4 regions of the Paenibacillus sp. P3E genome follow, and region 3 is predicted to be linked to each of the others. Evidence: predicted binding sites of a transcription regulator. Region 3 holds the regulator's gene; each other region holds the start of a gene.
The links. The regulator LexA, encoded in region 3, represses DNA repair genes until DNA is damaged. The targets are predictions, from matches to a motif close to CGAACATATGTTCG.
Positions count from the first base shown of each region.

Region 1 (7,812 bases), on a different contig from region 3:
GGGATAAAGTTTTTAAATGCGATTTGGATACCGTACATCGGACCATAGCTAAAAATAAGGAAGTAGAAGAACGCCGGGGCGATAAATATATAAAGTTCCCAGTTTTGAATAATTCTCTTCCATGTTTTATTACTTTCTTTCCGCCTTTTCTGAAGCTGGCTGCTCATGAGCAACCTTTTTGTACCCTGCATAGTATCTCCCCCTTCAGAACTAAGTTCTTTTTCGTCTAGCTACTTGATCTGTATCAGGATTTAAATTTTGCTAGCGCTTACATAAACACTAGTTCTCAGGCGCTTGTTCGTAAATATGTCATTTTGGATAGTCAACAAAAATACATGCCAACTGTAATTCAGTCACTAATTAGATTAAATACATCTCATTTCAATGTGTAGTTTTTGTTAAAATCCTTGATATTCATGACATAGCGCAATTTCGACCTATTATTTTAACCTTTTATATTCGATTGTCGGGTTTTTTTTCTTGAACCTTTCTATTTAAAACAAGAATTACATGTACTACTCCTAAGCTGGAATATAAAACTCGCTTGTGATTTTCAGCTAGACTTATTAAGTACCTAACCTTTTATACAGACCCAGCAGTAAAAAATAAAAATACCCAGTAAAAGTACCTAGGCATCTTTATTTTTTCACAATTTAATAATCATTGCTGATATCGACGAACGTTTGCTGATGCTGCGTATTACTTGGATTTATCCACTCCGGTGCAGGTTCAATATCTCGTTTGACTATTTCGAACATCGAATCCACTTGATGTACAGCCGTTTGCACGTCGGTCGGGAACAATATCCGAACTCGGTGATCCTTAGCCTGATTGTCTATGGTCGAAGCAATTTGCAGCCCCTTGCCTTCGCGCTCCAGAGTAATCACAGTCCGGAGCTTAAGGATCACAGTATCTCGGCTCCGCTGAGCCTTGCGTTCCGGATAATAAACCAAAGCACGCTGCTCCGCATCTAATCTCTCATCAGCTGAAGAAGGGATTTCCCAATGATGTTTGATCTCTATAGCAGCACGGAAAGCTGTATCTTCAAGTACACGGATTTCTGCAGCCTGGCCTTGTGTGGTCAAGGTGCTCTCACCTTCAGGCTGTTTATACATGTATTCATTGCCAATGTCTCCGGTATTTTCATAAATCCCAAGATCACGGTATGAAATCCCTCTCAGCTTATCCATCAGAGTAAACGAACCATCCTCTCCGATTTCTACCCGGAGGCTGTCATTCTCCATTACTCGGTTACCGGATAGCAGGCTTAAATGTTCAAGAGTGGGCCGCGACGACTGTACCCAAGCATAGCTGCGAAGTCCCAGCGCAGGCACTTGCATAGCTTCGAACGTCACTCTTACCCTGCGGCACATATAGGACTGCCGGAATTTATCATCTGGCAGATCATAGCGAAACTGCAGCCCCAGATCTTCTAAGGTACAGGGTACCGCTTCTCCATGTTGATCCACCAGCATTCGTCCACTGAGATCGATCTCCTGCATTCTTCGGCAGGTCTCCTGCAACGTAAAGCCTTCACGGAGATAAAGACGGGCTGCATCCAAGTCAACAGTTACTGTTCCTGTACGTCTCCAGCCCGACGTATTCATCACTACAAAGGGCAACGCATCGTCTCCATATTCCGTAAAAATCGATGTATCTACAGCATCAGCGATATACTTTGCACAATCTTCAACGATGCTTTCAGCAACGTGGCGGCTTTATCAAACCTGGTGATCATCTCACGGTGCACTTCATCTACACTGCACCCGCAAATACTATCATGCGGATGATTCTGCATTAAGGTCTTTCAAGCATAGGTGAATAGATGGTGGGGATAAACTTTACCAGCAAGATTCGCGATGGAAGCTAGCGGCTCCGCTACCTTTTCCAAAAGGGACTGTCCTACCTGGTTCATCTGTTTCAAATAAATGCGGGCTGAAGCTGTGTTCACAAGTGTGCCCCATCCATCCGTACGTCGACTGCGAAGTTCACCCATGACTGTAGATAATCCGGGATCTACAGACGACTGCTGATGGTTAAGCTGCAATCAAGGCACTTAAATAATCAGGGAAGTTCGAATGAACGAAATCCACGTTCGGGTATAAGGCCTGGGCTGTACGGATAGCCTCTGGCAAATCAAGCTGCAGCGGCTGATGGTCACAGCCATTCATGAACAATAGCTGATCTGTTGAAGCATATTTTTCTGCATCTGCCAGCTTCCTGTCCCAGAAAGCCCTGGCCTCTGCTTCATCCGTTGGCACTTCATTTCCGTTAGAATACCAGTTGGCAAACAAAATCCCGAGTACTTTGGAGCCATCCGGGCCTTCCCAGATCAGTTCAGAGAAGGAGGACTCATAATCTCCTCAGAAACCGTATTATTGAATCCTGTAGGCTTCACTCCGCGCCCGAAGAAAACGTTGGTGATGCCGGATTGCAGCATAAGCTGCGGAGTCTGGCCCACCAGGCCGAACGTATCGGGAAAATAGCCTATTTTTGCCGGTTCCCCGTACCGTTTGGCATCCTGATGTCCGATTTGCATGTTACGTACATTCGCTTCTCCGCTTGTCAGAAACGCATCCTGTAAAATATACCAGGGCCCGATCAGCAGACGGCCTTCCGTGATACATCTCTCCAGTCTTTCCTTGTTCTCCGGACGAACCTGAAGATAATCCTCCAGAATAATCGTCTGTCCATCCAGATAGAAGCTTTTAAACGCTGAATCTCCTTCCAGCTTATCCAGCAGCGAATCCATCAGCTGTACCAGGCGGACGTGATGCTTCTCAAAGGGTAAATACCATTCCCGGTCCCAGTGTGAATGAGAAACGATGTGAGCCGTTCTTTTGCTAGTCATAGTCTATCCTCCTCTTTTCTTAAGCTTCTTCTAACGGATACAACTTCATATAATTGAGGAGCTCTTCCACTGTAGTAAAGGCCAGTCCGGTCACCGTATCGGCGCAGCCATAGTAGATAGCAATTCGTCCTGTTGCCGAATCCGTCAAAGCCGCACAAGGGAAAGTCACATTAGGCACATCTCCCACACATTCGTACAGGGTTTCAGGACCGAGAATATAGTTGCGCGAGCGCGCCTTAACCTTCCAGGGTTCAGCAATGTCAAGCAAGGCGCAGCCCATGCGGTACACATACCCGTTACAGGTATTAATTACGCCATGATAAATCAGCAGCCAGCCCTTGTCCGTTTCGATTGGCGTAGGACCCGGTCCGATCATGAATACTTTACCTTGTCGTAAAGAAGTCATTAGAGCAGAAATCCTGCGACTGAGAATGGAGCGTGACAGAATTATCGAACGCAGAGAGTGAACAAGAACCGTTCGTCGTGAAGTCGGTACAAGCATCATTCCAAGCGTATCGGAAACCTCGAATCTACACGAAAAAGAGGCACCGTTAGCAAAATGTTAGCAATCCATCTTAAAAACAAACAAGGGTTCCAGCTCTAATGAGCTGAAACCCTTGTTCTTCTAGTGCCGAGGACGGGGGTCGAACCCGTACGGTACTCACGTACCGCAGGATTTTAAGTCCTGTGCGTCTGCCTGTTCCGCCACCCCGGCATGGTTAGTGCGTTGTTTAACGCGACAAGAAATATGATATCACGTAACTTGTGAATACGCAATCAAAATTTTCGTTAAGTTGTGCTTAACAAAAAGACCCGCTCAGCCGGAGCTGCTGCGGGCCACTTGTATTGCAGGACTAACGGCGTTCGCGTTCGCCGCTTTTGCTTCTCATGCCAGCCAGACCGAGCAGGCCGACCAATCCGAGCCAGCCCCAATTGGAGCGGTTGTTGTCGTTGTCTGTTGCGTTGGTCGTCGTGCTTGTGGCCCGGTATCTGCCAGTTGTCGTGGTGTTGGACAGTGGAGAGACAGTGGTGTTGTCACCAGTGCGGATCTTGTCTCTCATGATCGTATCATTGTTACGCAGGGTGCCGGTGGTGTTATTCATCATATGGTCATTGGTGGAAGAACCGTTATATACCGGTGCCGTTCCACCCATACCGGTAGTACCGGAAGCACTGGATGCATATCCTACACCCAGCAGACTCATGGACAATACAGTGCCGCAGGCAAGACTTGTTATCAGCTTGTTCAAGATGTGATACCCCCTTGTGTGGTTTGTCGCTGATAATTTCCCCCTTAGGCGCCTAAACTATGCAAGTAATTTTTACACAGTCACCACATTCACTGTCTTGCTGACAGGATCATAAGAAACCTTGGCCCCGAGCGCTTCAGCCAATGCCCGCACGGGAACATAGGTGGTTCCATTATCCAATACCCCAACCGTAAGCTTCATCCCATTCAGATTAATGGTAACTTCCACATCCTTGTTCACTTCAGGCTCACCTCCGGTGATCCGGCTTAAGGTTTCCTTAACCTGCTGGGCGGTCGGACGCTGACCTTCCTTAAGCTGTGCAATAGTCAGGCCAAAAGCCAGCTGCAAATGCGAATAATCCTTAAAAGAAGTCCAGTCCCCACCCCATTCGAGTCCTAGCTTTTTCGCTTCCTGCACGACCTCCTGCCAGTCTGCCAGCTTATCTCCATTCCCATCCCTGTTCGTGTCCCAAGAGACGTTCTGCCCATCCGGCAGCAGCAGCGCGAAGTCCATCGCCAGGCCATAATTATGATAGCTGCTGCCTCCCCTGGCATTGGTTACAATGCTGCCCTTCTTGGTTCTCCCTTGTGCGTACAGCGCATTCTGTTCGGCTATGGTACGCATGCCCTGAGTAATGACAATGGGGATCCCTCTGGCATAACATCGCTGTATCAGGACATTTGCAGCCGCCAGCAGGACGGGATGAAGACCGCCGAGCCGGTCTGCCGATTTACTTTTCAACTCATCTATTGTCAGCATCGAATCCCCTCCTGATATAGTAAATGCCCTAGAATCCGCCGTTGCTTGTACCTTCTTACTTCATTGTAAAAGAAAAAACCCCGAACTATGCGGGGCCTGAGCATCTTGCCTATATGGGTGTGCGTTTACCCGCCGCTTTCCGGGATGATTTCTGCCCAAACAGGCTAAGATAAAAGTGAAAGGTGGGATAACAGCATGGACATCCACAGTGACAGCTACAAAGTCGCGGCATTGAGTGAACAGGAGGATGCGGTGGAGATCATCCGCCAGGCCGAAGCGGCAATTGCTCAAATGAACGGCAATAAGTCAGTGACCCTGATTGCTTATGAGAGAACAGAAGCCCATTCCACAAATAGAGAATAGGGCTTCATCGAATGGGTCAAGGCTGGCCCTCAGACGATGTATGCCTCCACAATATCATCCACTTCAATCCACTTCCATTCCTCCGCCCACTGCAGCTTGATCTCGCGCGAGTGGGTGTGAATGGAGGTCACAAAGCCGTTCAGCTGCTTATTCTCAAAAGCATCAAACAACACCACCGTTACCCGGACATGACTCCGCAGCGATAGCGCCAGCGTGAACTCGATCTCCTCCAGCTTCTGCTCGTTCAGAACCGGCTTCATGCGGCGAAGCATTTCCCGCTTATCGTTCCAAATCCGGCTCTTGTGCTCCGGCAGCATCATCCGGCTGCTCTCCCATAGGCGGTTCCCTTCCAGCTTTTCTCCCATTGCCGTTCCTCCTTCCATGGTGTTCTTAAATCGTTTTACAGATTGCATTCCCGCCAGAAGCGAACGTATGTTTGTATTATACGCCCATCTCCGCTTTTTAATCAATCACAAAATAATGTATGCAGCCGCAATGGAATGACAAGAGTGAAGTCCAGACGTTTGAATCTCTGTCTGGTACGTTCCCAATAGCTAACAAAAAGACGCTCACAGTTATTCTGTGAAGCGCCTTTGTTTGTGCCTTAATGTAAGGAAGTCGCTTATGCGGCATTCCTTTTTTACTTAACGTCAGTGACCGAAGTACCTGAACCAGACTTTGTATTCTTGTCCTTAGTGTCTGTATTTGCTTGTGTGTCTGCAGCGGTGCTAGTATCTGTACCAGACAATGTTTCTTCCGCCGCACTCCCCTTCTCGATCAGTCCTGCGGCTACTCTGGCTTCATTCAGCTTGGAGATGCCGTACAACATCGCCACATCCGCTTGCTGGTTCATATCCTTGAACTCATCGGCTGTAACGTCTGGGGAAGCCGCACTTTTCGAGGCCTGCTCCTTGATGGAGTACGCGCTCTGAAACGCAATCATTGAGTCTTTTAGCAGCTTTTGAATATTCTCTGGCAGGCTTTTGGAAATTTTCACATCTTTGACTTCATCAGCGATATCCGAAGCCGTGTCCTGAAATTGATCTATTGCCTTTTCCAATTCCTTGTCCGTTGCTTTTCCTGATGAAAATGAGGTTAAGGTTGTGTTGAATGCGTCCAACGAGGATTTTCCCATTTGATCAAATTTTGTCATTTCATTATAAAAGCTTTGTACCTTCTCCTGCACTTCTTCGTGGGAAGCTGGTGCCGAATTATTGCTGCAGGCGCTTAGAACCATAACTACCATTAGTAATACTGCCAGTAAGGCTTGTCTCATATTTAAAATCCCTCCAATTAACAGAATAATATCGAGTATTGTAAAGTGCAACTGAAAATAATGTAAAAATAGCAGGAATGGTATATTTGGCGGAATTGAAGCGTATCCATTCAGTGAAAACAAGTAGAAACGGTGATTCGTCCTTTTAAGGGAACTACCGTTTCAGCGAGAAATAGAAGGATAATGTATAGCGTTGAGCATATAAATTCCAAAAAAAGACCGCCAGCAGTGTCTGGAAATCTCTGTTTATACTATAATGATTGCAACATGATTAATAGAGAGGAAGATTGCGATGCCTTATTGCACTAGCTGTGGCGCAGAATACAAGCAAGGCGCCAAATTTTGCGGAGAATGTGGAGCAAGTACTGAGGGGGATTCAGCCGCACCCATACGCCGTTCCTCGGCTGGAGCTGCACCCGGATCGGGTTCAGGACCTGAAATCGAACTGTGGCAGGGCAAACCGGCCGGTATTTCCGACCGCCTCAAAGGCATTATACGCCTGAACACAACTACATATACGATCACCAGCCAGCGTATTATGGTCAAAACCGGACTGATTGGCAAAGACGTTGAAGAAATCGAATTGCTGCGGGTGAATGACTTCTCTGTCGACCAGTCCATCATGCAGCGTATTCTCGGCATCGGAATTCTTACGGTATTTTCGGATGATGCTTCATCGCCACAGTTGATATTGCGCAGAATCCGCCATCCCCAAACCGTAAAGGATGCGCTCCGCAAAGCTGTGCGCGATGAAAAAATCGCCAATAATATCAGCTACCGCGAACAAATCTAGACACCGCCCTGCCTTTTAGGGAAGATAGAATGCCCCGGCTGGAATGACGCCTTTGACCTGTCTGGGGCTTTCCCACATCAGAACTGCCCGCGCATCACCTTGGTTTTCATAATACTCCACCTTCAATTCATGCAGCTTCCCGGCAATCAGATTCACCATACCCTTCCGTTCCTGCCCGCTCTGCTTCACCCAGCTATCAATGACCAGCACCCCGTCTATCCACACCCGGATACCATCATCTGAGGACGAATATATCGTATAGCTCTCTGTGTAGGCCGCACTCAGCCTGCCGCTCCAGCGAACAGAGAATACATCGGCTGGAAGTGCCGGATCGGGAGCTGACAGCCGCCAGACAAAATTAATATCTGCATCGGTCCGCGTAACCGCGGGTGTTCCGCTAAGCGTTGCATTACTGTAATATTGCCCATATAACCCCGGCATAGGGGCTGCTTCAGGCATAGAGGCATATATTGCCGCCTTTGCCGTATATTCATCCAGGGTGAACACAAAGGAATCCTTC
Region 1 is NZ_LVWH01000013.1:830-8,641, forward strand. It holds gene A3842_RS03205 (ABC transporter permease) at 1-167, opposite strand, end outside; partial or broken gene A3842_RS03210 (alpha-mannosidase) at 666-2,851, opposite strand; partial or broken gene A3842_RS03215 (glycoside hydrolase family 130 protein) at 2,871-3,224, opposite strand; tRNA gene A3842_RS03220 (tRNA-Leu) at 3,481-3,566, opposite strand; gene A3842_RS33150 (WGxxGxxG family protein) at 3,706-4,101, opposite strand; gene A3842_RS03230 (M15 family metallopeptidase) at 4,174-4,860, opposite strand; gene A3842_RS32340 (hypothetical protein) at 5,056-5,223, shown strand; gene A3842_RS03235 (YolD-like family protein) at 5,253-5,588, opposite strand; gene A3842_RS03240 (hypothetical protein) at 5,864-6,499, opposite strand; gene A3842_RS03245 (PH domain-containing protein) at 6,792-7,292, shown strand; gene A3842_RS03250 (glycosyl hydrolase) at 7,308-7,812, opposite strand, start outside.
Region 1: A3842_RS03235 (YolD-like family protein) is a predicted target of LexA. The motif match lies at 5,649-5,662, and genes of this name have one in related genera.

Region 2 (5,743 bases), on a different contig from region 3:
GGATGTGTAGGACAAATGCACGGCGAATCGACATGAAATCGGCATACCTAACCCGCACGGAATCCAAAAACCATATTCAAGCTATGTATATTCCTTTTCAGCTATCTGGAATACCTCATTGGCAGCAACCCGACTGCACTCACCTTGGCTAGACTTCCCTCTACAGGAACAATCACCTTGCAATCCTTGCCGTAATCGGCAATCAGCTCTCTGCACATGCCGCATGGGGAGACAACTTGGATCTCCCCTTCAGCATTATCGGGATCGGGATGTCTTACCGCAACTATCGTATCAAACTCCTTGTATCCCTCGGAAATTGCCTTTCCGATCACCATCGCTTCCGCACATACGGTAACTCTGGATAGACTGGCCTCCACATGAACTGCGGTGAAGATCTCCCCCGTCTTGGTCCGGAGAGCCGCTCCCACATGATGTCTCTCCCATTCATAGCGCTTCTTGATGATTTCCTGTGCGCAGGCAATCAACGTCTGATTTTCAGTATACTAAATGGGGCGGGATTTAAGATATACTGGTTAAGTCTACGTTTGGCGAAAGCATAGGCTCACAAAACTTAGGCTTATGCTTGCGAAGCAGTTTTGTACGAAGCTGTATTTAGAAGCATAGGCTCACAAAACTTTTAGGGGGCAGCAAAGTGAAGTCCAAGAAATTCATCCCAAGTTTCATCATCGTCCTGCTGCTCTTGGCCGCCGCTTACTGGTTTGAGGAGAAAGGGCCACTGCCTGGCAGTCAGTCTACTACAGGAGACACTGATGTTGTCCAACTGGTGTTCCCCAGTGACCGTTACCCGGAGACAGCCAGGCACATTCAGGATGCCATCCGAAGTGGAGAGTCGTCCATTTGCACCATCGACCGGCAGGAAGCCGAAGAGAACCGCAAAGAATCCTTGAAGGGGATCCCGACCAAAAAAGGATATGACCGCGACGAATGGCCGATGGCCATGTGTGAGGAGGGCGGCAGCGGTGCTGACATCGAATACATAAGGCCTAAGGACAACCGCGGTGCCGGCAGCTGGGTGGGCAATCAACTGGAGGAGCTGCCTGACGGCACGCGGGTGGAGTTCATGTTCAAATAGCCCGGCACCCGCCGTTGGTGATATATGATTCGTATCAGCTTGCACGCTGTATCACCCGGCATGGCTTACCTTATCCCGCCGCCAGGCCAGAATTCGCTCCACCCGAAAAACCCGGGGTCCGCCGGTTGTAAAACAAGTTGTTCTGAGAAGCCCGGCTTTGTGTCCGTGAACTTTTATTCTCCGCTGTGTAATTTTGCCTGCCTTATCTTCGTATATAATTTCAACCACCTCACCGATCAGCTTTTCTATATCCTTCGGGCGCAAGTGAAGGCCCTCCCTTCGAAGAAACAGAACGTTTGTATGTATTATATGCAAACAGATGTTCTATATTCGATGATCTGCGAAAAAGACGCATTATTAAAGAAATAGCCCTATCCGGCATTCGCCAGACAGGACCACATTTGCAGATTGAAATACTATAATACGTTCTAGAATATACAGGCTCTAGTGATAATAACCAGCAGAATGAACAGTACCAGAATCGCTCCTGTCGAAGTAAAAGGGCTACAAACCGGCACTACTGGAGGACCTTGATTTACTCCACCGACATTACCACAACCGCAACCATAATCTGCTCCCATAGTTAATTCCTCCTCTTAAATATTGACTACAGCACAGAATATGTTGCAGGCTAATGTGCTGCATGGGCCAATTGGCAAAGAAATCCCATTCACCTAATCAATTGTGTGAAGAAAGTCGATATATAATAGGAATGCTCCTCTTCAAGCCATACTCACAAAACTTAAGACTATGCTTCCGAAGTGAGTTTTGTACGAAGTAGAACAGGAAGCCATACTCACAAAACTTAAGACTATGCTTTCGAAGTGAGTTTTGCACGAAGAAGGACAGGAAGCCATGCTCACAAAACTTTTAGGAGGTGTGAAATGGATATCGCCGCTTTATCCGTATCATTGGGTCAGGCTAGTCTGCAACAGGCTGCAAGTCTGCAAGTGCTCAGCATTGCCAAGGATCAGGCAGAGGTTCAGGGACAGAATATGGCTCAAATGCTTGAACAGAGCGTACACCCTAACTTGGGAAAAACACTTGATATTAGAGTTTGATTGCTTTATGCTTAGATACATAAGAACACAGGTTCGCGTCAACCTTAAGCCCTTTGGGCTTTTCTTTTGGCCATAAATACGAACATACGATCTTGTATCTGAGGTGAATCAAATGCATTCTTACTATCAAATGACGGCTCTGGAGAAGTGGACGGAAGATTTATATGAACGGTTGGATATCCGTAAGCCGGCACAAATTTCGATTGCATATATTGCCGAGCGCCTGAATATTTGGGTCCATTATTTGGATGTGAGGAGCAAAGGGATTGAGGCCTCTGCCGGTATGTACAGCATGTTTATCGATAACCGGCTTCCGGATGAACTTCAGCGCCTGGAATTTCTGCATGAGCTCTGCCATCTGCTCCGTCATGCCGGCAGCCACACACTGATGCCTGAGCAATTTAGCCAAGCGGAGAGGGATGAATCGGAACGCTTCATTCTATATGCGGCAATGCCTTACTCCATGATTTCGAAGATGACTCTGCCTGAACTCCGTGAAGATGCGATTCAGGAGCTTGCTGCTGCTTTTCAGGTTCCCTGCGAGCTGGCTCTGCAGCGGATCGATCAAATTCAGCGGCGTGTGTTCCAGGGCCAGTTGATTGCTGTGATGGAGCGAAACGAGGACAGAAAATTAAGCCACAGACATATTCGGTAAATGCAGAGGAGATAATAATGCAGACATGCATTTATCTGAGATCAGAGCCTATAGGTATCAAGAAATTACCCTTAGGGGGGAGCGGTATGGAAGCCATCGAAGTTATCCACTTGTTGTTGACCCATCCGGATTACAGCGTGGACGCAGTACACCCCGAAATTCCGGATTTTGTGGGCATCGAAACCATTGAAGTGAACCACGAGACCCAGACTTTTTCCATTCTCCTGCAAGAACCACAAGAAGATTAGTAACTTATGCCATAACGCTGCCCGGTTAAAAAGCGGCCCCGCCGGCATCCGGCAGGGTCCAAATATCTGAATAGGAGGGCCCCGCCTTCTTTTCCGAAATCATCAGTCCTCTGCTTCTGTAAAATACCCCTCATGCAGCATCGGCACCACAGCATACTTGTCGAGTTGGCAGCAGTAGATCACATCTGCATCATACCCCCGCTCATGCAGTTCACGTGCACTTGCTGACTCCCTGATCAGCCTCTTTATCTTATGCCGGGACGCCGGGACGCAAATCTCCTCATTAATGACAGATAGTCCACACCAAACGTTAAACCCCAAGAACGATGACACCTAGCGACATATACAAAAAAAGAAACAGCATCAATGCCACATTCCCGCCAATTGCGACTTTTTTGAGCTTAGGCTGCGTATTGCCCTTGTTAGTAATTGCCAATACCAGCCCTAGCGGGCTCAAAAAGATGATCATCACAACCCAAACGCCTTGCAGCTTCTCTCCCGCCTCAAAGGGAAACACAAAACTGTAGACCGTAAACAAACCCGTAAGCATGAACAACAGCAACGGCAGAATAACCCCTAAATTTTTCAAATCATACCTCCGGTGAACATGTATTTGAAAGCATCCATTGAGGTTCGTACTAATAAATTTTAATCAATTAATAATATTAATAAAGTTGTATCTTTATCCGATAAATATAAGACGATAGTAATGGTTCTTTGGAATCAGTATATCTTCGTCCATCAACTAGAGAAATTAACCACTAAAAGGAGTAATTTATGAAAAAACAACAGTTGAAATTCAAGTCCTTGTCCGTTTTATCAACAGCAGTCTTACTAGGAACGCTCGTGTCCCCAGCTTCAGCTGCACCCACTCTTTCGGATATTCCAAACAATTATGCTAAGGCTGCAATTCAGGAACTTATCTCCAAAGGGATCATGAACGGAACCGGCGATGGAAAGTTTAATCCGGAAGGGAATATTAAAAGACAGGATTTTGCCATCGTCCTTGCCAATGCTCTTAACCTTAATCTTTCCGCACCTCCAGCTACAGCAACCTTTAAAGACATCCCGAAGGATAGTTATGCCTTTGCCGCGGTGGAAGCTGCCGCTAAAGCCGGCCTTGTCAAAGGTATGGGCGGGAATTTGTTCGGCGGGTTCCAAAGCATTACCCGGGAGCAAATGGCAGTGATGTTCGTGAACGCCTTGGGAGTAGATCCCGCAGGAAAAGCTAAAAATCTTACCTTTCCCGACTCAGACCTTATTGCAGTATGGGCCAAGGATGCTGTAGCCGCAGCTGTAGAGTATGGATTAATGGTAGGCAGACCTGATGGGACATTCAGCCCTTCAATAAACGCCAGCAGACAGGATGTAGCTTTGGTTACTGCCAAATTCCTGGTCAAGAAGAATACTCTTGATGAAAGCAGTAATCAGCCAACAGCAGTGCCTTCAAGCACGCCAACGCAGACTCCGACGCTAACACCATCTCCAACTCCAATCACGGCAGCGGTATACGTTCCGGATCCGACTGCAGCACCAACACCTGTGCCTACAGTTGCGCCATCACCAGAACCTACTGCATCACCATCACCAGAACCTACTGCATCACCTTCACCAGAGCCTACTGCTTCACCATCACCAGAGGCTACTGCTTCACCATCACCAACACCATCACCAACACCATCGCCTACTCCGGTGCCAACGCCGGTTAATCATGCTCCTGTTGTTAAGAATCTTAGATTAGAGTATGAACCTGGATATATTGCCCCTGCAGTCGGTGAAGTAGTTTCTATTAATTTCGATTATGAAGACGAAGAACTGGACTATCCGTCCATTATCCATTACAGATGGTTTGTCTCTTCAGCTATTGATGGTACGGATCGTGTACTAATACCTGGAAATGACATTAATCATTATACGCCTTCAGCGCAAGATTTCGGAAAATATATCACAGTCGAGGTTACACCTGTTGCTGCTACTGGAACGACCAATGGCCAACCCGTTACCAAAACCTTTGAACAGGCGATTTATGCACAAACTGCACCTGGCATAGTTGAATTTGATAGTGGCATAACCAAAGAATTAATTGAGGGAAGCACTCCAAATTCTATTCGCTATGACTTTATTACATCTGAACCATTTGTTGATGGATTTATTAATGTAACCATGGAGGGATTGACCTTCTCCACTGATGATTATTATAACGTGAGCTCACAGTGGCTTCATCCTACTTCCGATCAGATCAGTGAAGACGGACATACCATCCATATTACAGGTATCAACAATGCAAATGATTTTTCGTTTGAACTTCACGGAAAAGTTATGCCCCCTGCTGGAAACTATCTGATTAAATTCACGGCGGATGCCGACGGTGAAGGCATCAAAACTTTGTCAAACGAACAAAGTATCACATTAGTTTCCCTGCCTATGCCATTTCCTTTTCCTATATAATTCATAGACAAACGGGGCTGTCCCATAAGTGGATTTTCTATGACTTAGACAGCTTTCTTCATTCTTAAGACCTCAAAAAGTGAGCAAAGCAGCGATTCTCCCGTTATTGGAGGATCGCTGATCTGTGTTTTTGGTCATTGGCAGCTTGCTTCAGCAGATTATGAGCAAGGGAAAGCCACCCGACTTCAAGCGTCACTTTTTCCATGCCGCGAAGCAGAAACCTCCGGAAGCCCCGGTT
Region 2 is NZ_LVWH01000013.1:9,652-15,394, forward strand. It holds gene A3842_RS03255 (cytidine deaminase) at 102-485, opposite strand; gene A3842_RS03260 (NucA/NucB deoxyribonuclease domain-containing protein) at 653-1,093, shown strand; gene A3842_RS03265 (hypothetical protein) at 1,145-1,357, opposite strand; gene A3842_RS03270 (YjfB family protein) at 1,978-2,154, shown strand; gene A3842_RS03275 (ImmA/IrrE family metallo-endopeptidase) at 2,267-2,809, shown strand; gene A3842_RS32345 (hypothetical protein) at 2,896-3,057, shown strand; gene A3842_RS03280 (2-phosphosulfolactate phosphatase) at 3,160-3,378, opposite strand; gene A3842_RS03285 (hypothetical protein) at 3,368-3,646, opposite strand; gene A3842_RS03290 (S-layer homology domain-containing protein) at 3,835-5,505, shown strand; partial or broken gene A3842_RS03295 (transposase) at 5,609-5,743, opposite strand, start outside.
Region 2: A3842_RS03275 (ImmA/IrrE family metallo-endopeptidase) is a predicted target of LexA. The motif match lies at 2,234-2,247, and genes of this name have one in related genera.

Region 3 (8,688 bases):
CAGCCATCAACGGACCGTTAATGATCTCCAGCGGACCCGACTTGTTCAGAGCTTCGTTCAGATCGGGAATCAAGCCTTCTTTGGTCCCTTCCACTACATAGGAGGCCAAGCGCTCCTCCAAGGAGAGACTGGAGATTTTCTCCTTCTTCTCCACCTTCTTCCCGCGAAAAGCGGCAACGAATGCGGACAACGTATCATCATTTGTATTATAGATCAACTGCTCAGCCAGATAACGGTCCTGTTCTGAAATGGAGGCATACCGCTCTACCTTTTCCGTATTCACGATGGCATAGTCCAGTCCGGCCTTAGTGCATTCATAGAGGAATACCGAGTTAAGCACCTCGCGACCCGCTTCAGGCAGACCAAACGAGACATTGCTTATACCCAGGATGGTATGCACCTCAGGAAGGGCTTCCTTAATTAGACGGATACCGTCGATTGTCTCCTTGGCGGAACCGATATACTGCTCATCCCCGGTACCTACAGGAAATACCAGTGTATCAAAAATCAGATCCTCCGGCGCCAGACCATACTTATTAACCAGCAGCTCGTAAGAACGTTTCGCAACTTCCAGCTTATCTGTAGCTTTAATAGCCTGTCCCGTTTCATCTATGGTGCCCACAACAATGGCGGCGCCATATTTATGGATCAGCGGAGTGACCAGCTCGAATTTTTCTTCACCATCTTCAAGATTAATGGAGTTAATGATCGCCTTGCCCTGGCAGTACTGTAGTGCCAGATCAATTACCTTGGGATCGGTGGTGTCAATCATAAGCGGAACCTTTACCTTTTTGACCACCAGTTCCAGAAATTTCTTGATATCTTCACTCTCATCACGGTCCGGGTCCTGAACACAGACATCTATCACTTGTGCACCACTCTTCACCTGAGCCCGGGCGATTTCGGAAGCTTCTTCATATTTCCCCTCCACAATCAGCCGCTTGAACTTCCGCGAGCCAAGAACATTCGTGCGTTCACCCACCATATACGGGCGGTTGTCACTCTCAATATATACAGGCTCAATCCCGGAAAGTGCCGGCGGATGCTGTCCATCTAGACCACGGGGCGGATACACCGCAAGCGCCTCAGCCATTGCACGGATATGGTCCGGTGTGGTTCCGCAGCAACCCCCGGCAATATTGAGCCAGCCCTTCTCGGCAAAACCGGCAAGCTTACGGGCAAGAGAATCCGGCGACTCGTGATAATTACCGTTTTCGTCGGGCAGACCTGCATTCGGATAGCAACTTACTGCTGCTGAGGAGATTGCCGAGAGTGAACGGATATGGTCACGCATAAACTCAGGTCCGGTCGCACAGTTGAGCCCGATGGAGATAGGTTTCAAATGCTCCAGTGAAATGTAAAAAGCTTCAATGTTCTGCCCGGCAAGTGTAGTCCCCATCGGTTCTATCGTCCCTGAGATCATGACCGGCAGCGTTACCCCCGTCTGCTCAAAAGCATTGCGGATGCCGATGCTTCCCGCCTTCACATTGAGTGTATCCTGAGAAGTTTCGAGCAGCAGCGCATCCACTTTCCCGTCGATCAGCGCGACCGCCTGTTCCTCATAGCTCTTCACAAGTTCATGGAATGTGACACCACCAGTCACTGAAAGGGTCTTCGTTGTTGGTCCCATAGCCCCGATAACATAACGTGGATGGTCAGCTGTATCATATTTGTCTACGGCATTCCGGGCCAGTCTGGCGGCTTCGAGATTGATCTCGCGTGCCCGCTGTGGAATATCATATTCGGCCAGCACGACAGAAGTCGCACCGAAAGTATTCGTCTCAATTAAATCCGCACCGGCTTCCAGATATTTCTCATGAATATCCTGTATGACCTCAGGCCGGGTGAGCACCAGCATTTCATTACAACCGTCAAGCTCTTCTCCGCCAAAATCCGCACCGGTAAGCGGCACCTGTTGAATCATCGTACCCATTGCTCCGTCAAGAATCAGTATGCGCTGTTGTAAGCTTTCAGCAAGTGTGAATTTAGCCACTTTCTATCCCCCCAGTAAAACATTAGAGTAAGTTTAGCAGAATATAAGGAATTCGAAAAGCCTTCCTTTCCAATCTACATTATCTGTTATTGCTGGCGGCAGCCCCCCGCCTTAGGTTTTGTTGTATTGTGGCTGAACCACAAGCTTTTTACTGGGCATAGAATGCTGTGTCCGAGCAGTTACATGGGAAGTCACCGTAAACTCGCCAGCTGTTTCTACTATTCCTTCAGCCTTATATGTACCATCCCCTGCTGATTCCCCAGTGAACTCCAACTTCTTGTCCGTATTGCTGTTACTTCTGATTTCAAAAAGAACCTCTTTTGCATCATTCACTGGTTCGCCGTCCTGTGTCACCAGCGCTTCAAAACTCACCTTCTGGCCTGCAGTAACCTGCTGGGGGCTCCAATTCAACTCTACTTTTATAGGCTCCATAGACATGTTTGCCACAGTATGCATATGACTCTCCGTCTTCCCGCCTCCTGAACAGCCTGAAAGAGCTACTGTGATCATTACCGATAAAAATGCTGCCAGCTTCCTTTGATGGATCATTTGGAATCCCTCCGAATCAAGGTAGGTTAATATCATACTGACATATCTGTGAAGCATTTCTTTTCTATTATACACATAATATTCAGATAATCAGTAATCCAACTCTTTTTCCCACCCCAATTTGTGAGAATGGTCACATCGCCACTGATACACACGAGATTTATTTACATGCTAAAAAAAACCGCATCCCCATTTGATCAGGATAACGGTTTTTGGAAGAGATACTATAAAGATTTCACAAGCGGAAGAAGCTCACTAAGATGACCAATCTGATAGTCCGGTGTAATTTCAGGATCAGTTTCTTTACCGGTGCGGTTAATCCATACGGTAGTCAGGCCTGCGCCAAGACCGCCAAGGATATCAGTAGTCAGCTTGTCGCCAACCATAATTCCTTCCTCCGGCGAAATATCAAGCAGTTCCATCGCATGTGTAAATATCCCTTTGTCCGGTTTGCCTTTACCGAAATTGCCTGAAATCACAATATGGTCAAAGTACGGAATCAACGCAGGCACACCATCCAGCTTCTCCTGCTGCAATGCAGGACACCCGTTCGTCAAGAGCAGCAGCTTCACCTTACCCTTGAGCTGGTCTAACACATGCAGCGTTTCTTCATACATGTATGGGCGGCTTCGGCGTTCTGCGGCAAATTTAGCAGCCAGCTCTGCAGCCAGCGCTTCATCCTCCACACCCAGTGCTGCCAGCCCGCGGCGCCAGGATTCGTTACGGTAGACAGGAGCAAGCTGCTCCATCTTCCGGAATTCAAGCTGTTCACCTGCTGTAAAATTCCCCCACAGCGCTTCAAAAGGATTGATCCCAATCAGCTTGGTGAACGGAAACGTTTCATATGATTCATACAAATTCCTCGCTTCCCTGCGGACAGCTGCTTCCAGTTCCTTAGGATCGACGGATTCACCTGCTGCTTCACTGGCATAACGAAATGCTTCTTCAACGCTACGCTCATCCCAGAGCAGTGTGTCATCAAGGTCAAAGAGTACGGCGGAAATCGGCATTATAGTTCTCCCTCTCCCTATGCAGGACGTATCTTTCTATTCGTTCACATATTCTACATGATTCTGCTTGGCGAACTGCTCCAGACGCTCACCCATTGCATTAATGTCATAACGGTTGAACAACCTGGAGAATACCCACTGTGTGCGTTTACCTTTATACTTAATGGAAACTGCACCACGGGTAACGGTAATTTTTTCAATATCCGCTGCTGGAAGCTGACGCTCACGGTTGTATTTAATGGTGGCAAGTCTGGCACGTTCAACCTTCAAATATGGACGGCGGAAAAACAGCAGTGCCGCAAGCAGGAAATACAGTACCACTCCCAGCCAGTTGGCAAGAATGCCGCTGCCTTTAGCTTCATCTATAGAACCAACTACCCAGAACATGATGCCAAGCATCAACAATATAACCGGAAATACAATATTGCGGCCTTTAAAAATATCGCTGCTCTTTGCCGCGGCAGAAGTGGTTGATGCATAGATGGAATCTTTCCCTTGCTTCTTGCGTTGCTTGTTGATTTGCTGTGTGTTGCGTTGAACCATTCTTTCCCAAGAACGGGCCATGTCAGTTCCCCCTAGTCATCCTATAATATCTATGAAAAGGAACAGAGCATCATTAACTCCTGCCTTGTTGCCTTGTTCATGCGCTTATTTGTCCACAATTTCAATATTATTAAGTTGAGCACGGAAGTTACTGCGGATATTACCCAGGTAGATCTCGCGAAGCTTGGCTCTTTCCGTAAGCTCCTCTTCATTCAGGCCGTCACTCTTCTGTTTGCGCGCTAATTCATTGATGCGGGCGACCAATTCGTCAATGTTCAATATGTTCCCCTCCCCTATAAATTCATTCTAACTTTGCCATGAGAAAAAGAGCTTGTCAAGGTCTACTCCCTGAAAGCTCCTGGTATCCATCTATAGGTACTCTATCAGTATTAATATACAGGTAAACTCAGCACATCGCCGGCTTGGATATTGCTGTTCTTAAGACCGCTCGTCCGTTTGATTCCTTCTATATATACAGCCGTTTTCATATGAGCCGGTTTATTCTTAAGTGCTATGCTCCAAAGTGTATCCCCGCGTTCAACAACAACCCTCTTCTCCTGCTTGGCCGACAACACCGATCCCGCAAAAACATTGCCTACCACAGTAAATCCGGAAATCACTAACAGAAAAATCAAGGCCAGCTTTACAATTGTGTCCTGGCGGAGCAATCTGCGGCAAGGTGCTGTTAAAGAGAAAAGAAGATTCTTCATATCTAGTCTATCATTGTATGCAGAACGGGCTCTCGCTGTTTGGTCCTCATGAACCTCGTCGTAAATACTACGGTATGTGCTGTACTTTAACATATTAACCGACCTCCAAACACTTGTTCTTACTTTCGAAATTAATATAACACGAACATGTGTTTTGATCAATACTTTTTTCGAACAATTGTTCCCTTATTCTTCGAACCTCTTTTTCTGTTATATCAACTCCGCTTTTCCATTCTCCAGCTGCCATTCCCGATCGTTTTAGAACTTATGTTTGTACGAACGGAAGTTCTATGTTATAATTTTCCCAAACATAGTATATGGGGTTGATTCCGATGTCAAAGATTTCGAGTCGTCAACTGGCGATCCTGGAATTTATTCGTAACGAAGTCCGCAGCAAGGGGTATCCGCCTTCTGTCCGGGAAATCGGTGAAGCTGTAGGACTGGCTTCCAGCTCCACGGTACACGGTCACCTGGACCGGTTGGAGAAGAAAGGGCTTATCCGCCGTGATCCAACGAAACCGCGTGCAATAGAACTGCTGGGACAAGAGGATTCCGAGAATGTTCATCAATTTGTTCAGACGGTAACACGCATTCCAGTCGTTGGAAAGGTTACCGCCGGGGTACCGATTACAGCAACAGAGAATATCGAGGACTACTTTCCGCTGCCTACTCATTATGTAGGTGATAACAAAGTGTTCATGCTGTCTGTTCTTGGTGACAGTATGGTCGACGCTGGCATTATGAATGGTGACTATGTAATCGTCCGCCAACAGCAGACAGCAGATAATGGCGATATCGTCGTTGCCATGACTGAAGAAGATGAAGCAACAGTTAAGACCTTCTACAAAGAACGTGACCATATCCGTCTGCAGCCGGAGAATCCGGCTTATGAGCCTCTACGTCTGAATCGAGTTACGATTCTGGGCAGAGTTATCGGCCTATTCCGCGATATTCATTAGTAAGTCCCCGTCTCATTTATAACTGTTCCGCTTAATAGCGGAACAGTTTTTTCATATTCCTCCAATCTATCAATTGTTTTCCACACTATTAAGTACTATTTGTTGGCCTATATTGTTACCCTCTGCCTGATTAACCGAAGGGGAACAATTGTTCGCTATAGGTTTTCTATCTAATTTTCCAGAACTCTCTCTACACTCCACTCATATCCTGATCATAAAAGGAGTGTTGATCAAAATGCCCAATTATCGAATCATTATCGATCTGTCACAGCGAATGCTGTATCTTCTGGACAATGACACTGTAATTAGAGGTTTTCCTGTCGGCATAGGCAAGATGCTATCCGTCTCTCCGGTTGGAGAATATACCATTATCAACAAACAGAAAAACCCCGGCGGCCCTTTCGGAGTTTTTTGGATGGGCCTATCCAAACCCCATTATGGGATTCACGGAACCAACGATCCTTCCTCCATCGGTAAAAAGGTCTCCCATGGCTGTATTCGCATGTACAATGAAGATGTGTTATCCCTCGCAGCAACAGTTCCCATTGGAACCCGCGTAACTATTCGGGAATAACAGCACAAAGGACACCTTAGCGAGATATTTGTCAACGTCTCACTAGGTGTCCTTCATGTTCAAACATTTATTTTGCATACAAACAGGAAAAGCGGAGTAATATGTCGAAACCTGTATATTGGTAAATTAAATCTTGAAAGGAAGTGTCTGGTTTGAATCAATCCAAAATAAGAACCCATGTCGACTTCAAGGTCGACGCATTAGGTAAACTCTCCAATCTTTTACTGAACAATAATCATGGGGAACGCAGAGTCAATATCCTTACAGCCTTCGGCAGCATTCAAGGCAACGTAGCTTCGAACACCAGCAGTAATGAGGATGTATTTAACCTCAAATCATTGATGGACGATGTCATCGTTGATGAATACATTTCCTACTTGGGTGCTGAGCATCCTGAAAAGACTTTCAATTACAATTTTGTAGTTTTGGATAATGTAATTGTACGGCCTTTCGCCAGCTTTGGAACTGAAATTGAATATAAGCAGCTGATTGTCTATGCCGAGCAAATAACGTCCTTCAACTTCATGTAAAACCTGTTTATGATTACATATTGAAGTAATAGACGGATAATGTCTCCCGGTGAATCTCAGGCTTATCCCATTCACGACCCGGGAGCACATTGTTCTTATTGCTGAGTCTGCTCATATCCAAGCTCATCCAGAATGCCTTCAGCCAGTACAAGCTGCACCTCTTCCGGCTCCTTCAGCTTCCTGGCGTAGACTACTGCACTTTTGGCAACTTTCTCAATCAATCTTCGGCCCTGTTCCTTGGTGATCGACACTTCTACCCCAGAGCGCCCTACCACTTCAGATAAGCAGAAAAAGACAATACGCATACTATAATTCTCCCTGCTTAAAAAGTAGAATAAGTGAGGAACATTTTTCAGCAGACGATCCACCCAATTCGTAATCTCACGGATCTGATAAATCTCTCTGCGATCCTGCTCATACCCGTTAAATATGAGCGTTACCTTCCCGCGCATTTTCTTTTTCTCATACTTCTTGAATTCCCGTAAATAATTCTCCAGTCTTCCCTTTTCCACATCTTCCCTAGAAATATTCATCACTGTAACATCTTCATCTTGTTCCATCTCTATCACCTTCCACTTATGTAAGATAACCGGGTTCACATCTATGAAAAGGCATCACGGGGGATGCCTTAGATTACAAGACTTCTTTTGAAGGTTAAGATCTAAGCATTAAACCTTACAGCACACTTCTAAGCAATCGGATAGCCGCAGCGTTTAAGCGTAATGCTTCCCGTATGGAAGCTCTCGCAGCCAGCAGCTCACGTCTGGCACGGCTTGGGTTTGGCACCCGGCGCAAGTTTTCATTGATTTCTTCCAGTCTTTCCAGCAAAATAGCTCTTTGTGTCCGCAGCAAACTGATAGCTCTGCGGATTCTCGCACGTTCGCGTTCTGTCATCATTACACCTCTTTTACGTTTTATAGTATAAGAGATGCAAGAGCAGACACATTGGTATGTGTTATCTGGCAACAATAACAATTTATAAAACAAAAGAGCCGCTTTTCAGCAGCTCTCAGAGTCAGGTTAAGCTTCCTTGACCTTTATAGAGATCACATTCGCCGGATTAATGTGTTTGCCGCCCGCCATAATCCATTCTGTAAGTCCACTAGATTTCAGATGTGCCCGTGCTTCCTCCGCCGTCTTGAATGTGGATTCCAGCTCTTCAATTTGTCCATTCACATATTGAAGCTCATAATGAACTGCACTCACAATGAACCACCTCCTATTTCTATCTATTCTATTAATTCGACACTTGGAATGGTTTACCTGTATACCCAGGCTGTCAACTGATCTGGACTAACGTTGAACTTGTCCGTTATTCTTGCTTCTTTGGCACACGGACTCTGAACTCAAACCCTTCCCGGCTGTAACACATTCCAGCAACAAGAACATCTTCAGGCGTCCATCTCTGAACAGGACCGGCATAATCTGCTATGACATGCGGCTTGCCTTCAATCAATTGAACAACGTATACCTTCACTTGTGCGAGAGCTGCCGCGAACAAATCGGCATCGCTCGTCAGAACCTTATATGTTGATTTCAAAACAGCTCCTCCTTATCTACTGTTTCCCACTGCTCATAAATTACACATTTTTAAGCAATTATGTACGAATCCCAAGCAGCAAATCCGTTCGGACAAGTATTACACTACAATAACAAATAATCACCTACATAATACCACGATTATCATCCCAATAATCAGGCTGAACCACAAAAATATGCATGCGGGTCATATTTCATTCTATAGGTAGTATACAGCCGCATGGAACAATATGTAAACGATTTAGCAGGCTTATTTTGTCAAAAACATTATTCTTCTTTTT
Region 3 is NZ_LVWH01000009.1:4,696-13,383, reverse strand. It holds gene metH (methionine synthase) at 1-1,933, opposite strand, end outside; gene A3842_RS02930 (FixH family protein) at 2,105-2,542, opposite strand; gene A3842_RS02925 (HAD family hydrolase) at 2,767-3,552, opposite strand; gene A3842_RS02920 (hypothetical protein) at 3,589-4,116, opposite strand; gene A3842_RS02915 (DUF896 domain-containing protein) at 4,201-4,374, opposite strand; gene A3842_RS02910 (LysM peptidoglycan-binding domain-containing protein) at 4,485-4,898, opposite strand; gene lexA (transcriptional repressor LexA) at 5,138-5,764, shown strand; gene A3842_RS02900 (L,D-transpeptidase) at 6,000-6,338, shown strand; gene A3842_RS02895 (hypothetical protein) at 6,491-6,868, shown strand; gene A3842_RS02890 (hypothetical protein) at 6,964-7,428, opposite strand; gene A3842_RS02885 (hypothetical protein) at 7,544-7,762, opposite strand; gene A3842_RS02880 (hypothetical protein) at 7,889-8,074, opposite strand; gene A3842_RS02875 (hypothetical protein) at 8,181-8,408, opposite strand.

Region 4 (8,688 bases), on a different contig from region 3:
CCTGTCTCCAGTACCCCGGCAAAAACGTCAAACTCCATTCTTTCGTTACCCATCATCTCGGCAATCTGATCCAGCAGGTCCAGTACCGCTCCCCATAGCTGGGTATGCTCGCGGGCCGCTTCAGGCTGCCCCAGCCCTAACGCCTTGGCACTCATCTGTTCCAGCTTGCGTGCGGCGTCCGTGTCCTGCAGAAGAAAATAGACCGCCTTGCACAGTTCCAGTCCGCTGCGGCTTGTTTTGACCCGCTTCTCAAAAGCCTGAAGCGGACCTGTAATAATCTCCCGGCATGCTTCCATTCTTGCCAGGAGCACTTCATCCACGACTCTCTCGCCTTCCAGCGACAGACTCGGAATTCCTTTCCAGGACCGGCCATTCGTCCAGCGGTGGCCCTGAATACCGCAAGCCAGCACATAATTCTCCAGTGCATCCATATCGGCGCGCGTCACACTGTAGTCCATCGGCAGCAACAGCTCCGTCTTCACACAGCGGAACACATCCTCATACCGCCACCGTCTGCGTACCACATCAAAGGCAGAGCGGATAAATTCTACTAGCGGATGATGCAGCTCATTCATCTTTTGATCAAGGAAGAATGGGATTCCGTAGTCCTGGAACAGGGGAACCACAAGCTGTTCATAGTCGGCAATATTGCGCATAAATACTGCCATCTCCCGGTATTTTGCACCTTCCTCACGAGCAAGACGGAGCATCTCCCTCAGGCTTCCTTCTACTTCGGCTCTGCGCGAAGCTGCCGCAGTAAGGGTAATCGCATCTGCAACCTCTGAAGCGGCACCGTTCCAGCGGATTCGCCGGCCAAACCCCTTCTCCAAATGGGCAAGGACAGGACTTCCGGCAAAACGCGGCAGCACCGGTGGTGCCAGAAGTTCATCCCATACCGTCAGGCCCATTTCCTCTGCCATTCCGCGAAGCTTAATACAGGTTACTGCTGCGGGATGAAACAGCTCCAGCTCATGAGGCTGCATGCCCGCAGGATATATCCGGTCCAGTGTCAAAGCGACCGTGACTTTAGCGGCATATTGCATCAGCTCCCGCAGCACGACAAATTCCTGTGTTGTGAAGCCGTGAAAACCGTCCACCCAGATTTCCGCACCGCGAATATAAGAAGACTCCTGAATATGTTCAGCCAGCTCAGCCAGCCGATCCTCCTCATCGATGTACAGCCGGGACATTTCCTGTTCCAACTCTCGGAACACCATATGTACATCATCCAGCTTGCTTGCGAGAATGGGACTTCGCCCTATGGAGTCCCGCATTCGGGCGATCTGCTCCTCCAGATCAGCAGTGCCCAGGCAGCAGCGCTTCAGCTCCGTATGCAGTTGGCTAAGCCGTTCTACAAAGCCCGGTCTGTCGCTTGATTGACCAAACAGCTTCAGCTCTTCCTTGCGGCGGCTGATGATCTTGTAGATCAGCATCTTCTTGCCTTCCTCGCTGATCGGCAGACTCGCGCTGCCTCCGGTCTCCTGCTTCACCCGGTAGGCCAGCCGCGAGAAGCTCAGCGTCTGGGCACGGATGCTGCCCTTCGTCTTGCCCGTCTTCAGCAGCCCTTGCTCTGCACCGAAGGAGCCCTGCTCCGGGACAAGCACAATAATCGGCACACCCAGTGGTTCCGCTTCGAGACGGGAGGAGATATCCTCCCATATTTTCGTAGTCTTGCCGCTACCTGAGCGGCCAATCAAAAAGTGTACTGTCATCACAGTAAACCCCTTCCGTAGCGGAGAAATAGTTAAAGCTATAACATGCTATACGAGTTTTATAGGTGCTACCTGCGTATAGGAATGCAAACAGGTTCTGTTCATATTCCATCTATAATCCGAAAATATTCAAGTGAATCCGTCCCAATATTATAGCATACCTCTTCCAGCAAGAACATACGTTTGCCATTCTTTGCATATCTCCATCTAGGATATTCTGGATTCTCCTTTTTACACAAAGAGCCCCTCCGGCTGCCGGAGAGGCTCTTCTATACAGATCTATTTGCTGCGTACTTCAAAAATGGCAAATTTCAAGTAATGGCCTTCGTCCACACCGAGAATTTGCGGATGGTCTTTGCCTGCGGCCCGCCACTCGATCAGACGCAGCACTTTACCCGCATCCTTGGCGGCCTCCGCGATAGTGTCTAGGAACAGCTGCGGCTGCATGTGATAGGAACAGCTTGCCGTTACGAGATAGCCGCCCTCGTTGACGAGCTTCATACCGTGCAGGTTGATGTCCTTGTAACCGCGGCAAGCGCCTGCAACCGCACTCTTGGTCTTGGCAAAAGCAGGCGGGTCCAGGATAACAACATCCCAGGTGCGCCCGCCCCCGGCGGTCATGGGTTTGGCGGTATCCGCTTTGGCCGCGGTTTTAGCACCCGGCTTGGCATCCGTTTTGCCGGTGGCCCGCTCAGAGCGTTCTTCCACGCCTTTGACCTGGTTGCGCAGGAAAGCAAAAGCATCGTCGACCACAAATTCCACACGATCGGTGAAGCCGTTCAGCTCCACGTTAGCTTTGGCGCTCTCAATCGCATGGGCAGATACATCAAGGCAGGTGACCTTCTTGGCCCCGTATTTGCACGCATGGAGAGTGAAGCTGCCGGTATGTGCGAAGCATTCCAGTACTGTTGCACCGTCCCAGTAAGGGAAAGTGACCGGTTTGCCGCTTTTGTTAACCGGAAGAGTCTGAAGCGTCCCATCTTCTGCCGTAACCTCCTGGAGGGTAATGCCGCTTCGTCCACCCCAGCCTTGGATCAGCGGAGCAATGGAAGCCCTGTTTTCCCGCTGGTCAAAAAAGTATCCGGTCTTCTGACCTTCTTCTATATCTACAATCACCTTGAGGCCGTTCTCACTCACAGTGATATGGCGCGGACACTCCCCGTACAGCACGCCGGTTCTCTGTTCCAATCCTTCAAGCTCGCGTACACTTACATCACTGCGCTCATAAATACCTCGCGGCACTACAACCTCTACAAGCGCCTGTACAATCTGGTCGCGGCACTTGTCCATGCCCAGCGTCAGCAGCTGCACTACCAGGACATCACCGAAGCGGTCGATGATCAGCCCGGGCAGAAAATCAGCTTCCCCGTATACCAGGCGGTACGCATCCGCTCCAGGCAGAAACCGTTCTCTATGGTGCAGACAGCTCGCAAACCGCTCGGCAAAAAAAGCGGTATCCATTGCCGCCAGCGGACCCTGAGATAGAATTCTTACCCGGATCTGCGAAGCAGGATTGTAATACCCTGTCCCGAGAAATCTGCCTTGATGATTAAGTACATCTACCAATCCGCCTGCCTGCGGATCTCCGTCTACGGATGCGACTTCACTCGCATAGACCCACGGATGGCCCTGCTCCAGTCTTTTTTTACGGCTGCGTTCCAGAATAACCGATGCCAATACCTTCAACTCCCTGTTCTTGTTATTGATTTGTATACATGTCCACTTCATTGCATTCATATATTGGTGTACAACCCCGTTCAAAGGAGCTTGTCCCTATGATCCGTGATCTGCTGTTCCCTGTCATATATGGTCTTGTCATTTTCCTCGCCGGCATGAAACTGATGGAGGCTGCGCTGGCGAGGCTCGCCGGCCCTCTGCTTACGAGAAGTCTGCGCAAAGCAACTTCCACGCCCCTAAAAGGCCTGATTGCCAGCAGCCTGCTGTCAGCACTGCTGCAGAGCAGCACTGCCGTAACGGTGCTCACCATCGGCATGGTTAACGCCGGACTGCTGACCTATGCCCGGACGCTGGGTATCATCCTGGGCAGCAACATCGGCACCTGCCTGACCACAGAGCTGATCGGTCTGCAGATCAGCTCGATGGCTGCGCCGCTGCTGGTCGTATCGCTCTGTATGTGGGCGGTGGCCGTCATGCTCGGCGAGCGGCCGTCCCAAGGCTCAAGGTTGGCGGACGCCATACGCAGCATTTCCACCCCCCTGCAGTTCCTCAGCCTGGCGGTGGCCGGGTTTGCAATGGTCCTCTGGGGCATTGCGGTCATGCAGTCTATCGGTCCCGCACTTCAGGCCAGCGGCCTGTTCCAATGGTTCCTGGACCATGCGGCAACCAGTGCGCTCTGGGGCCTGGCTGCCGGAGCCTGCCTGACCGCAATGCTGCACAGCAGTGCGGCGGTCATCGGCATGGCGATGGGCCTTGCAAGCTCCGGGGTAATGCCGCCGGCGCTTGGCATCGCCGTCGTGCTAGGGGCCAACATCGGCACCTGCGTCACCGCCATCATCGCCGCTATCGGGGGCTCGGCTTCCGGCAAGTTCGTCGCCGGGTCACATGTCGTGCTGAATGTCGGCGGCGCCCTGCTGTTCCTGCCCTTCATTCAACCGCTGCAATCCTTGTCTGCCTGGATCGGCGGCGGTCCTGCCGCTCAGCTCGCCCATGCCCAGACGATCTTCAATGTCGTCTGTTCACTTGGCGTGCTGCCGCTGTGCTACCTGCCGGTATGGACCCGGCTGGAGCAACGGCTACAGGGATAACTGTCCAGAATGCATTATCGCTGTACCATTATACTTCAATCAGCCCTACAGTTCTAATGCTTGTTTAAGCGCTAAGAAAAAAGACCTGTATCCCCTCATAAAGGCGGATTAACAGGTCTTGATGTTCTGCGTCAGAAGATCCGGTTGTACCGGATAAACATCCTATTTTACTGTAACAGATACTGTTACTGTTTTATTGTTGAACTTGCCTTTGATTGAGGTTGTTCCTTTGCTAACTGCAGTGATCATTCCGGAATCGTTCACCTTGGCCACGGAAGGCTTGGAGCTTGTCCAAACCGTGCTTCCAGTGACAATGGCTGTCTTGCCGGTATCATACAGAGCAGTCACTACCACAGCTTGGGAAGCACCTGCTGCCAGATACAGCCTGGTTTCACTGATGGTAATCTTGGTCAGCTTAGGTACTACGGTAATTTTGACAGTTGCCGTGATTCCCTGGTAAGACCCGGTAAGTGTTGCTGTACCTTCGCCAACAGCTTTTACAGATGTTCCTTTAACCGTAGCCACTTCCAGATTGGAGGAGACCCAATCCATAGCACCGGAGAAATTCGCTGTTTTTCCGTTAGAGAAGGTTCCAGTCACTTTAATTGCTTTGGAGGACTTGAGATTCATTTCAAGTGTGCTTGGCTCTATGAGCAGTTTGACGACCTTCTGCTCAATTATTACAGGAATACTGATTGTCTTGTTGGAATAGGTTCCCTTCAATGTGGCAGATCCTTTGGCCAATCCCTTAAGGGTTTTGCCTGCAGTAGTCTGCTTGATTACAGCATTGCTGCCGCTAAGCTCCCATTTTACCGTCGCGGAAACATCCAGCTCATCCCCGTTCTCAAGCACTGCCTGAACTGCAGGCAGCGGCTCCTCTTCACCAATAACCAGTCCCAGTGCTTCCTCTGGTCCGATCAATACAAGCACTTTATTCAGAACGGTCACTTTGACTTCAACACTCTTGCTCCGGATCGCAGAAGAAGGAGCAGTTACTGAATTCCCCTTAATCTTGCCTGTAAGGGTTACCGTACCGGCTTTACCGCCGACAAGCTTTCCGTCCTTGATCTGAGCAATTTCTTCGTTGGCGGAAGTCCACTCTATTTGATCACTGATGTCGAGCTTCGTTCCGTCATATTTCGTTCCGCTTACTTTTGGCAGGCTTACAGTATCCGCCGTGTAGAGCTCCTGCTCAGTTTTTTCTACAGTCATATCTGTAAGATTCGGGTATACAGTCAACTTGAACGACTTATTGACACCCAGATAATCCCCTTTGATAACAGCCGTTCCGACTGCTTTGGCTGTTAGTGTTGCCACAGCATTTTCAGAAGCTACCGTGTCGGCCGTTACTGTCGCTGTCAGTTGGTTGTCAGAAGTCCAGATTGTGCCTGCTGTTTGATTTTTGGTTGAATTCACGGCATCCCGCACAAATGATTTAACCTTCAGACTTTCCCCAAGGAACAGGAATTGATCTCCATCCGGCGTGAGCTGCAGCGCCTCATACGGCGAACGCACATAGACATCAACCGATTTGGACACGCCCAGGAAGCTGGCTGTAATAACAGCCTTACCAGGACCGAGTACTGTAATCATACCTTTGTCTACCTTGGCAATGCTCTCGCTAGAGGTTGTCCAGTTGGCATCTTTAGCAATATCTTTCTCCGGGCTGCTCTCTGTGGCTTTGGTCATTGCACTCAATTGCAGCGGAGAATCTCCAACGACTAGTTCTAGCTCTTTCACAGCTGCGTCTTTAGCCTTCAAGACAATAGCCGAATAGGGCAGCTGTACCACGGCTTTGAAGGTGGCAGTCAAGCCTTTGTATTTCGCTGTGATGGTTGACGATCCTTCACCCACAAGGGTAATCTTGCCATCATCAATGGTCAGTACATTGGTACTGGAGCTGGTCCAGTCCGCATCAGCAGTCACATCTTTTACAGAAGTGGCCGAATCTCCGCCAACGACTTTGGCTTTGACCAGCAGTGTCTCTGGGGTGTCGCCCAGCTTATAGTTGCCATCGGAGCTGCGCTCCAGTGTTAATTCCTTATAGGGATAGCTTACAGATACTTCAATCGTAGCAACTGCATTGTTGTAGGTTGCTCTTATGATTGCCGTACCTGCACCTTCGGGCTTCAATAGTCCGTAGAGTACACTTACTGCACTCGTATTGGAGGAAGTCCACGTGGCCGCAGCCGTCACATCTCTTTTGGAGGAGGAGCCTTCCACGTTGGCATATACCTTAAGCTGCTTAGGTGTCTGGCCTACGGTAAGCTCTATTTTTGCAGAGCTGTCGAATTCAATGGAATTGATGTCACCAGTAGCTGCGAAGACGTTTACCGGAAGAGCTACAACAGTCAGCAATATCATAATGAGGAGCATTTTCGTCATTTTCCTGTACACAGTCATTTGTTCTCTCCTTAGGCATTGAAATTATTAGTGCTTGATTTCCACACTCTTCCACTATATCGACAATTAGAGCCCGAGTCTTTACCCTTAGTTCCTTTTATTTTGAGTTCAAGCCAAATTCAGGACTTTCTAACTATATTGTCTTTATCCCTAACATCGATAATGCTTTGCGTAAAATACGGATATTATTGGAGTATGAATTCCCGGTTCCACGGGTCCAGGCCACCGCCGGTTCATGCCATTCTACAGCGTTAATCTCTTCGGTCTGAGCCTTGGTCTCTCCGCCTACAGCTTCTACAAGAAAGTAATGAACCTCCTTATTCACTATGCCGTGAACCGGATGCTGAAACGTGTATTTAATAACATCAATCGGTGCTCTGATCACTCCGACCGTCCCTGTCTCTTCACAAATCTCACGCAGTGCCGTCTCCTCCACGGTCTCGCCTTGCTCCATCTTACCTTTGGGCAGCGAAATTTTACCATAACGGTCCACAATAAGCTGAATTTCCAGACCGGCAGCCCCTGTCCGGTAGACTACCCCGCCCGCTGAAATCTGCTTGTACGCCATATTCATCCTCCTAAAAGTTTTGCCTGCATTACTTCATGATTGTGCTTCAGGCAAAACTTACTTCGTAAGCATATGCCCCTCTGATTTTATTACCCAAATAGAAAAACAGCCCCACAAAGTGGGGCGTAGAGTTAAACTGCAGCTAAGCTGGAAAAAGTAACACTAACCGGAACTCTTCTATGTCCGTTCATAATTTAATCCCTCTACACGATCTGACTAAGCCCGCTCCGGCTTACACTGACCAGCTCACCGCGGCATTCATTCACTCCGGCTTCCGTAATCTTCACCTGGCAGAGCTCTCCCTGCAGCGAATCATCGCCGCCAAAGAAAACCTGCAGATAGTTATCGCTGAAGCCATGCTGGGTGCTGCGTTCTGGAGCGTCTTTGGCTGATCTTTCAGCAATAACGGAGACTGTCTTGCCTACGAACTTGCGGGCGTATGCCAGCTGCATTTCTTCGGAGAGGTCAATCAGCTGCTGTACGCGGGCGTTCTTAATCTCTTCGTCCACCTGGTTCAGCATCCGTGCTGCCGGCGTACCCGTCCGTTTGGAATAAGGGAATACGTGCATTTCGGAGTAGTTGACAGCCTTCATGAAGTCATAACCGGCGCGGAACATTTCCTCGGTTTCACCCGGGAAGCCGACAATGACGTCAGTGGTTATGCCTACATCCGGCATCGCCTGGCGGATCAACTCCATTTTGGCGTAATACTCTTCTGTTGTATATTTACGGCGCATCGCCTTCAGCACTTCGTTATGTCCGGCTTGGAGCGGAATATGCAGATGTCGGCACATTTTGGAGCTGCGGTTCAAGACCTCAAGCAGCTTCCCGTCAATCTGACTGGCCTCGATAGAGCTGATGCGAACCCGTTCCAGCCCGTCTACTTTGTCCAGCTCCCAGAGCAGGTCAGCGAGACGGTAGTTGTCCAGATCATCACCATAGCCTCCGGTATGAATGCCGGTGAGCACAAACTCCTTGTATCCGGCTTCCACAAGTTGATGCGCCTGGGCAACGATCGACTTCGGATCACGGCTGCGCGACAATCCGCGCGACCAGGGGATGATGCAGAAGGTGCAGAAGTTGTTGCAGCCATCCTGAATTTTCATAAAAGCCCGCGTACGGTCGGCAAAGCCAGGCACATCCAGCTCCTCGAATTCCCGCGTCTTCATAATGTTGCGGACAGCGTTCACCGGTACGCGGGACTCCTGAATATTCTTCACATGAGTCATGATATGCTCAC
Region 4 is NZ_LVWH01000209.1:119,287-127,974, forward strand. It holds gene addB (helicase-exonuclease AddAB subunit AddB) at 1-1,712, opposite strand, end outside; gene A3842_RS26665 (class I SAM-dependent rRNA methyltransferase) at 1,992-3,389, opposite strand; gene A3842_RS26670 (Na/Pi cotransporter family protein) at 3,488-4,477, shown strand; gene A3842_RS26675 (Ig-like domain-containing protein) at 4,640-6,880, opposite strand; gene A3842_RS26680 (NUDIX hydrolase) at 7,014-7,448, opposite strand; gene mtaB (tRNA (N(6)-L-threonylcarbamoyladenosine(37)-C(2))-methylthiotransferase MtaB) at 7,652-8,688, opposite strand, start outside.
Region 4: addB (helicase-exonuclease AddAB subunit AddB) is a predicted target of LexA. The motif match lies at 1,885-1,898, and genes of this name have one in related genera.